DNA from 2 places in the Bacteroides faecium genome. Region 1 is predicted to be linked to the other one. Evidence: riboswitches for the same ligand, from Rfam matches in the RefSeq annotation. Region 1 holds a riboswitch; the other holds the start of a gene.

Region 1 (5,007 bases):
ATTGATTACCGCCATTGCCTTTCTCCTTTTCTTCCCTATTTTCTGCAATGCCGCCACCGCAGAAGAATCTGAGGAAGAAATACTTTTCATCACTTCTTATAATGCCGATACTAAATATACTTACGATAACATCAGTGCATTTATAAAGACTTATACGCAATTGGGCGGAAAATACTCTACCATTGTAGAAAATATGAATGCAACGGATTTAACCCAGGCCCATAAATGGAAAAAGACACTGACCGATATTCTGGACAAGCATCCGAAAGCGAAGTTAGTTGTCCTACTGGGTGGTGAAGCATGGAGCAGTTTCCTTCATCTCGAAGATGAGAAATACAAGCAGCTCCCCGTTTTCTTCGCAATGGCTTCACGCAACGGCATCCATATCCCGGATGATTCTATTGATATCCGAAGTTATGAGCCTCAAAGCATTGACTTAACGGAGAAGATGAAAGAGTACAATGTAAAATACTGTAATACATACGAATATGACATCAACAAAGATATAGAAATGATGCAGGATTTTTATCCGGAAATGGATAACCTGGTATTCGTATCAGACAATACATACAATGGACTGGCTGAGCTTGCCTGGTTCAAAAAGAACCTGAAAAATTATCCGGAATTGTCGGTTACTTATATCGACGGTCGTATTCATACCATTGATACGGCTGTCAGCCAGCTACGGAATCTTTCGCCAAAATCAGTGATGTTACTCGGCATCTGGCGGGTGGACAACCGTGGAATTACCTATATGAATAACTCCGTTTATGCTTTTTCCAAAGCCAACCCTTTGCTGCCGGTGTTCAGCCTGACTTCCACCGCCATAGGATACTGGGCTATCGGCGGATATGTTCCCCAATATGAAGGGGTGGGAAAAAGTATGGGAGAATATGCCTACCAATTTTTAGACCGGGGGAAAACTGATATCAGAAGCATCAATATTCTACCTAATAAGTATAAATTTGATGCCAACAAGCTGAAAGAATGGGGATTTGAAGATAAGAAACTGCCTGTCGGCTCGCTTGTTATCAATCAGCCGATTCCTTTCTTTGTGGCTTATAAGACGGAGGTACAGTTCATCCTGCTCATATTCCTGGTATTGATAGGCGGATTGATGATTTCACTATATTACTATTACCGGACTAAAATCCTGAAAAACCACCTCGAAAGAACGACGGAACAATTGCGGGAAGACAAAAAGAAACTGGAAGCGTCCGAAATCGAACTGCGTGATGCCAAGGAACGTGCCGAGGAAGCCAATCAACTGAAAAGCGCCTTTGTGTCGAACATGAGCCACGAAATACGGACACCGCTGAATGCCATCGTAGGCTTTTCCAGTCTGATTGTTGATTCGGTAGACCATAACGGCGAACTTCAGGAATACGCGAATATTGTTCAGACTAATTCCAATCTGTTACTCCAATTAATTAGCGATGTATTGGATATATCACGTTTGGAGTCAGGTAAATTGCAATTCAAATATGAGTGGTGTGAATTGATGAATCATTGTCAAAACATGATTACTCTGACGAATCAGAATAAAACGAAAGATGTAAATATCAGTCTCCAGATGCCCAAAGAGCCGTATCTATTATATACCGACCCGCTGCGCCTGCAACAAATCATTATCAATCTGCTGAATAATGCGTTGAAATTCACGCCTGCGGGAGGAAGTATCACACTGGACTACAAAGTGGACGAAGAAAAGCAATGTATGTTATTCTCCGTGACTGATACCGGTACAGGAATCCCCGAAGAGAAACAGGAACTCGTATTCCAGCGTTTCGAGAAACTGAACGAGTTTATTCAGGGAACGGGACTGGGACTGGCTATCTGCAAGTTGACCATTCAGTACATGCAAGGTGATATATGGATTGACAAGAACTACAAGAATGGCGCACGATTTGTCTTTTCCCATCCTATCAAAAAACAGGAATCGGCAGAAAAATGAAAAATAATCTGTCGATTTAGTGTTTTTCTGTTTCTTTTTCGCTTACTTTGCCCCCGTAAAGACAAAGGGGTGCCCCATGAGGGGCTGAGATTATACCCTAGGAACCTGAGGCAGTTAGTACTGACGTAGGGATTGTGTTTCTTCTTATCGCCTTTCCATAAAAGCACGCTCTTTGTATTTACTTTCAACTTATTTATTCTGATAGGACAATGAAAGTACAAGTGAACAACAAAGAGGTGGAAATGATTCCCGACTCTACCCTTACACAACTGACAGCGCAACTCGAACTTCCGGTTCAGGGTATCGCTATCGCCGTGAACAACAAAATGATTCCCCGCACCGAGTGGGAACGTTTCACGCTTCATGAGAATGACAACCTGGTAATTATCAAGGCAGCATGCGGAGGATAAAGTGATGGTCAGTCTACAATTTATCACGCATCAGACCGAACGGTATTCATACTTCGAATCGGCACGTATGGCACTCGAAGGCGGGTGCAAATGGATTCAACTACGCATGAAGGATGCTTCTCTCAAGGAAGTGGAAGCGGTGGCACTGCAACTGAAACCACTTTGTAAAGAGTACGAAGCGGTTTTAATTCTCGACGACCACGTCGAACTGGTCAAAAAACTGGAAGTGGACGGCGTGCACCTGGGTAAAAAGGATATGCCTATCGACCAGGCAAGGCAAATGCTCGGAGAAGCCTTTATTATCGGCGGCACGGCAAATACATTCGAAGACGTCGTGCAGCATTATCGCGCCGGAGCCGACTATCTCGGCATCGGGCCTTTCCGGTTCACTACTACCAAGAAGAACCTGAGCCCTGTACTGGGCTTGGAAGGATATTCGTCCATCCTTTCCCAAATGAAGGAAGCGAATATCGAACTGCCCGTAGTGGCTATCGGTGGAATCACGAACGAGGATATTCCTGATATTCTCCGCACAGGAGTCAACGGGATTGCCATGTCCGGCACGATTCTCCGGGCTGAAAATCCGGTAGAGGAAACACGAAAAATTCTAAGTAATTCATAAATCAACATCTATCATTCTAAATTCCAAAAAACATGGAAAAGTTAGTAATTGCAGGACGTGAATTTAACTCACGCCTTTTCCTGGGAACAGGAAAATTCAATTCCAATGAAGTAATGGAACAGTCCATTCTGGCTTCAGGCACAGAAATGGTGACGGTTGCCATGAAACGTATCGACATGGACAATAAAGAGGACGACATGCTGAAACATATTATCCATCCGAATATCCAGTTATTGCCCAATACTTCCGGTGTACGTGATGCGGAAGAAGCTGTTTTTGCCGCACAGATGGCGCGTGAAGCGTTCGGTACGAACTGGCTGAAACTGGAAATTCATCCCGATCCCCGTTATCTGCTCCCCGACTCTATCGAGACACTGAAGGCTACGGAAGAGTTGGTAAAACTGGGCTTTATCGTATTGCCCTATTGCCAGGCAGACCCTGTGCTTTGCAAACGTCTGGAAGAAGCCGGTGCAGCTACCGTCATGCCTCTTGGTGCTCCGATTGGCACGAATAAGGGATTGCAAACTAAAGAGTTCCTGCAAATCATTATCGAACAGGCAGGTATCCCCGTTGTTGTCGATGCCGGTATCGGCGCGCCAAGCCATGCTGCCGAAGCAATGGAACTGGGTGCTTCTGCCGTATTGGTGAATACGGCAATCGCCGTTGCCGGAAACCCGGTAGAGATGGCAAAGGCTTTCAAAGCTGCCACCGAAGCCGGAAGACGGGCTTACGAAGCGGGATTAGGACTGCAAGCGAACAACTTTATAGCCGAAGCAAGCTCACCTCTGACTGCTTTCCTGGATAAATAATATGAATGAGTAGCTGACTACTAAAAAAACAATTATGGAACAAAGAATAAAATTTCCCCGCTCTCAAAAAGTATATTTACCCGGCAAACTTTATCCGAATATCCGTGTAGCCATGCGGAAAGTGGAACAAGTGCCCAGCGTCAGTTTTGAAGGCGAAGAAAAGATTGCGACACCGAATCCCGAAGTATATGTATATGATACCAGCGGTCCGTTCAGCGACACGGATATGAGTATCGACCTTAAAAAAGGCTTGCCGCGAATGCGCGAAGAATGGATTGTAGGTCGCGGTGATGTGGAACAACTTCCTGAAATCACATCCGAATACGGACGCATGAGACGGGATGACAAGAATCTCGACCACCTGCGTTTTGAACATATCGCCCTGCCTTATCGTGCAAAAAAAGGGGAAGCTATCACCCAAATGGCGTATGCCAAAAGAGGTATCATCACTCCCGAAATGGAGTATGTGGCTATCCGTGAGAATATGAACTGTGAGGAATTGGGAATAAAAAGCCATATCACCCCTGAATTTGTCCGCCGGGAGATTGCGGAAGGACGTGCCGTACTGCCTGCCAATATCAATCATCCGGAAGCCGAACCGATGATTATCGGACGCAACTTTCTAGTGAAAATCAATACGAATATCGGAAACTCCGCTACTACTTCGAGCATTGACGAAGAAGTGGAAAAAGCATTGTGGAGTTGCAAATGGGGCGGTGATACTTTGATGGATCTCTCTACGGGAGAAAATATCCACGAGACACGCGAGTGGATTATCCGCAATTGCCCCGTTCCGGTCGGCACGGTTCCTATCTATCAGGCACTTGAAAAAGTAAACGGTGTAGTGGAAGACCTGACATGGGAAATCTACCGGGATACTTTGATTGAACAATGCGAGCAGGGAGTGGATTATTTTACGATTCATGCAGGTATCCGCCGCCATAATGTACACCTTGCCGATAATCGCCTGTGTGGTATTGTCAGTCGCGGGGGAAGTATTATGAGTAAATGGTGCCTGGAGCATGACCAGGAGAGTTTCTTGTATGATCACTTCGATGATATTTGTGATATTCTGGCAGAGTATGATGTAGCGGTGTCTTTGGGAGACGGACTTCGTCCGGGTTCTATCTATGATGCCAACGATGAAGCTCAGTTTGCAGAACTGGATACGATGGGAGAACTGGTACTTCGCGCCTGGGACAAGAATGTCCA
Region 2 (5,007 bases), 1.8 Mb from region 1:
CTCATTAATTTTTTCCATTTGAAGTAGCCAAAGATAGCTATAATGGAGTAAAGTCCGTATAAGGCAGAGGTAAAATAAAGGTCTTTATAAATATAAAGTCCGCAACAAACAATGTCTACAAGTATCCAAGCGAACCATTGCTCGATATATTTACGTGCCAGCATCCACATGCCGACAATGCTCAATGCCGTGGTGAAGCTATCCAGCCAGGGCACATTGCTGTCTGTGTATTCAATGAGTATCCAGGCAATGCCGATAAAGGCAACGATGAAGACCAGCAAAAGCGGAAGATAGCATTTCCACGGTGTATGCACGATAGGGAGAGCTTTCGGTTTATCATTGCCTGTTTCAGCATTGGCAGATTGATTCCGCTTTCCTTTCCGTTGTCCCCACATCCAAAAGAACCAGCCGTAGACGGCGGCAATCAGATAATAGATATTGATACCGAAATCTGCATACAATCCCGCTTCGTAATAGACGAAGATATAGATAGCAGGCATGATAATCCCCGCTATCCAAAGATAGATACTTGCCCGGTATTCCAACCAAAGGTAGACTAAACCGACAATCGTACCGAATATTTCAAGGAAATTCATTTCCATCATTCAAACCTGCTTAAAAACGGAAAGTAATATGTGCCAATATATTTGTGCCTGCCATCGGGTAGAAACGCGGGTCATGCTTTATCACATACGCCTTTGTCTTATCTCCGTTTTCGTAAAGGGCAACGCTTTGCGAGTATCCGTTCGTTTCATATTTTGTATCGAACAGGTTGTAAACGGTAGCTCCTATGGTAATTCCTTTTGTGTGACGGGTCTTAAAAGAATACGACGCACTGAGATGGTTAACAAAGTAGGCATCGAGCGAGTTTTCCTTTGTGCCGAAGTTGTCGAGATACTGGCGGCTGACATATTGAGACTGGAGAGAAATTTCCAGTCCGTTGCTGCCGAGAGTTATCAGGCTGTTTCCGATAAAAGAAGGAGAGAAGGCGATAGGAGAGTTTCCCCCTTTAATCGCAGTCTGCGTCCATAGATTATCAACGATTTCCCCATTCACCAGACTTTCATCATATACGTAACCCACATAATCCTTAATGCGGTTTTTACTCCATGTTCCGTTGATGTCCCAACGCAACCAGTCGTTGAATTTAGCGCCCAACGCCAACTCGATTCCCATTCGGTAACTGTCTTTCACGTTTTCCGCCATGGCTTCGCCTATATCATTGGTTTTCCCGTTTAATACTAATTGGTCGGTATAGTCCATATAATATAAATTGACACCTGCCGTAAACCATTCGTTGCGATAAGTGTATCCTAACTCATAATCCAGTAACTTTTCCGCTTTGGGATATTGGTCGAACATTCCGTCCGTATAGTTATTACGGGTAGGCTCTTTCTGTGCCACAGAAAAAGATGCGTAGGCACTGTGGTTGGAATTGATTTGCCAAAAAAGTCCGGCTTTCGGATTAAAGAAGCTGAAGTTCTCTCTGATGTCCAATCGTTGCAAGTGTTCAGGAGTTGCGGTATAGTCCCATTTATCATTATCTCCATCAATCGTATAATGAATATAGCGATATTGCAGGTCGGCATAAGCGCTTAATCCGCCGGTTAGCTGATAATTAGCTTTCAGATAAATGTTACCGTCTGTCTTTCCACCCTTATTACGATAATATTCATGTTCAGGGTCGAGCTGTTCAGTGTAGTTTTTCACCCATATCACTTTTCCATAGTGGTCGTTACTGTATCGGTTCAGACCACCACCGAAAGAAGCGTTTAGTTTCTCGTTCTGATAATTCAATGAGAAGATGCCGCCGCCGAAGTCGCTATCCACTAACTTTTGGCGGACAAGATTCGTTTTCTTCTGCGGCTCACTATTACTAGGGAGATAGAAAGGTTTCAATCCATATTCTTCAAGGCTGCGTCCGTTTTTGTATTCCTGATAATAGCCGAAACCATTGGTATAATGGAAAGCAATATTCAGGTTCCATGTCGGAGAGAAAATGTGATTAAGCAAAAGTTGATAGTGCGTCTGGCGGTAATTATCCATTTGGTCATCATAGAAACCGATGGGATTTCCTTTTCCTATATTGTCATCGAGGATGATTCCGTTCGGGTTGTATGTCCGGTTGTTCTCCAACTGCTCTTTGCTGATGCCGTCCCAGGCATGATAAGTCTTTTCTTTTCCACCGAAGGAAATAAACTTAACCGTTGTGTTTTCACCGAAATAACCGCCTTGTACGAAATACGATTTCAAGTCCGATGAGGCACGGTCGCGATAACCGTCACTCTGAATATTAGAGAGGCGTGCGTCGAATGCCCAGTATTTATTAATCAGCCCGGTTCCTACTTTTACCGTTTCCTTATGTGTATTGAACGAGCCATAAGAGCCGGAAACTTCCGCGTAAGGCTTGGAAGAGATACTCTGTGTACGCATATTGATGCTGGCACCGAATGCTCCCGAACCGTTGGTAGACGTTCCGGCACCCCGTTGAATCTGCATATCTTCCAGGGAAGAAGCGAAGTCGGGAGTGTTCACCCAGAAGATGGCGTGGCTTTCGGAGTCGTTCATCGGGATACCGTTGGCGGTGACATTGATGCGGGTAGCATCTGTTCCGCGTACGCGGATGGTGGTATATCCTACGCCTGCTCCCGCGTCCGAAGTGGTCAATACGGAAGGGGTGGTAGATAAAAGGAAAGGAATATCCTGTCCAAAGTTCTGTTTACTGATTTGCTCTCTTTTTACGTTGGTAAATGCCACCGGAGTTTTTGCCGTGGCACGGGTGGATACTACCTGCACTTCTTGCAGGTTTACAACTTTCATGCTATCTTTTGCACTCGTCTGTGCATAAACAGTGATGCCTGCACCTAATAAGGCGACGGCCATCAATCCAATTTTTTTCATCTTGCTTATTAATTAGTTCTCTACGCCGGCATTACCCGGTTCAGATTCTATGGGTATGTTCTCAGCCCGTCATGTTAAGGCACCCCTACCAGTGAATCGGTGACAAAATTACGGCTTTTGTAGGAGGAAAGCAAAAAAAACTTTTAGATTTACTAAAAACAATATAACTTTGCAGTTTGTTGAAATAACAAAACAACCGTTTATTCATTTAAATAACATATCAATTATGCTACTATTATTTCAAGCAACAGCAACACAAGTTGCGGACTCTACGCAAGTGGTCGCAGATAAATTAATGGAAGAAGCGATAGCTAATGCCGACGGCTTAGATAAATTATCGCTTATCACTCAACAGTTAATAGATTTTGGAATACGTGCCGGCGAACGTATCTTGATTGCGGTCATCGTTTTCATTGTAGGACGTTTCCTTATCTCGATGCTCAACAGGTTCATCGTGCGGCTGATGGATAAAAGAAAAGTCGATATAAGTATCAAGACTTTCGTCAAAAGTCTGGTAAATATTCTGTTGACTATCCTATTGATTATTTCCGTTGTCGGTGCGCTGGGTGTTGAAACGACTTCGTTTGCGGCTCTTTTGGCTTCTGCCGGTGTCGCTGTCGGTATGGCTTTGTCCGGCAACTTGCAGAACTTCGCAGGCGGACTGATTGTACTCTTATTCAAGCCTTACAAAGTAGGCGACTGGATTGAAAGCCAGGGAGTTTCGGGAACAGTGAAAGAGATTCAAATCTTCCATACTATTCTGACTACGGGAGATAACAAGGTGATTTATATACCGAACGGTGCAATGAGCAGCGGAGTAGTGACGAACTACAATACACAGACAACCCGCCGTGTAGAATGGATTGTCGGCATTGACTACGGAGAAGATTATAATAAGGTACAGCAAATTGTCCGTGACATACTGGCGGCTGATTCACGTATCCTGAACGAACCTGCACCGTTTATAGCTCTTCATGCGCTGGATGCCAGCAGTGTAAATGTAGTAGCTCGTGTGTGGGTGAACAGTGGAGATTATTGGGGAGTATATTTCGATATTAATAAGGCAATTTATGAAACCTTTAATGAGAAAGGCATCAATTTCCCATTCCCACAACTTACGGTACATCAGGGTAACTGATTATTGCATAGTATATAACCAAAAAGGAGAGGGCTTCACTGAAAGTGGGACTCTCTCCTTTTGGTTATAAAAAACTTGTCTGGTGTGATTAAATGGAATTTCTTTTATTTGATGCCGAAGTCCTCGACCAATTCGTATCTATCTTCTTTGATTCCCAGTACGTGGTTAATCTTTCTTCTCTTCTCAAGGTTTTTAAAGTAGTCTTCTACAACCTGATAGAGGTCAAAATTGGTAGTAGAACCGGCGGCTAAGTCGAGTGACTCCACCATCTTTTCTACGGCCTGATGGATTTTCTCTGCGTCTATCAGATGCAGTTCGTTGCTGTGTATTAAATATTTTTCCATGACTGCAATGTTTTAATGTTATATTGTTATAACGTTCCACAGTGACGGAAAGTTCATACACAAACCGCTGTATCTTAGATTTTGGCAAGTGCCTGTTCCAGGTCGGCAATCAAATCGTCAATATGCTCTGTTCCTATGGACAGGCGGACAGTGCCCGGATAGATTTCTTGCTCGACAAGTTCCTGCGCATTAAGCTGTGAATGGGTAGTACTTGCCGGATGAATCACGAGTGACTTAACGTCAGCAACATTGGCAAGCAATGAGAATATCTCCAGACTGTCAATGAAGCGGTGTGCCTCTTCCTGTCCGCCTTTCACTTCGAAGGTAAAGATGGAACTGGCGCCATTCGGGAAATAACGCTGATACAATGCGTGGTCGGGATGATTGGCCAATGACGGGTGGTTCACTTTCTTTACTTTTGGGTGATTGTTTAAGAAATTCACTACTTTCAGGGCGTTTTCCACATGACGTTCTACACGCAATGAAAGAGTTTCCAGTCCTTGCAGCAGGATGAAAGCATTGAATGGGCTGATAGTTGCCCCAGTATCACGCAGCAGAATGGCACGGATACGGATAGCGTAAGCGGCCGGCCCGGCAGCGTCTACAAAGCGTACTCCGTGATAG

Evidence for each region. A riboswitch is a leader RNA that binds a small molecule or an ion and turns the genes downstream of it on or off. The one in region 1 is predicted to bind thiamine pyrophosphate.
Region 2: it holds a riboswitch for thiamine pyrophosphate, as region 1 does, so the genes downstream of both, BacF7301_RS01015 (TonB-dependent receptor) here and thiS (sulfur carrier protein ThiS) in region 1, are expected to answer to the same signal.

What each region holds. Positions count from the first base shown of each region.
Region 1 is NZ_CP050831.1:5,254,580-5,259,586, forward strand. Features, by position in the region: gene BacF7301_RS19600 (sensor histidine kinase) at 1-1,954, shown strand, start outside; TPP riboswitch at 2,010-2,103, shown strand; gene thiS (sulfur carrier protein ThiS) at 2,164-2,364, shown strand; gene BacF7301_RS19610 (thiamine phosphate synthase) at 2,369-2,986, shown strand; gene BacF7301_RS19615 (thiazole synthase) at 3,019-3,795, shown strand; gene thiC (phosphomethylpyrimidine synthase ThiC) at 3,830-5,007, shown strand, end outside.
Region 2 is NZ_CP050831.1:249,731-254,737, reverse strand. Features, by position in the region: gene pnuC (nicotinamide riboside transporter PnuC) at 1-602, opposite strand, end outside; gene BacF7301_RS01015 (TonB-dependent receptor) at 616-2,901, opposite strand; TPP riboswitch at 2,902-2,998, opposite strand; gene BacF7301_RS01010 (mechanosensitive ion channel family protein) at 3,128-4,039, shown strand; gene BacF7301_RS01005 (hypothetical protein) at 4,144-4,383, opposite strand; gene BacF7301_RS01000 (O-acetylhomoserine aminocarboxypropyltransferase/cysteine synthase family protein) at 4,458-5,007, opposite strand, start outside.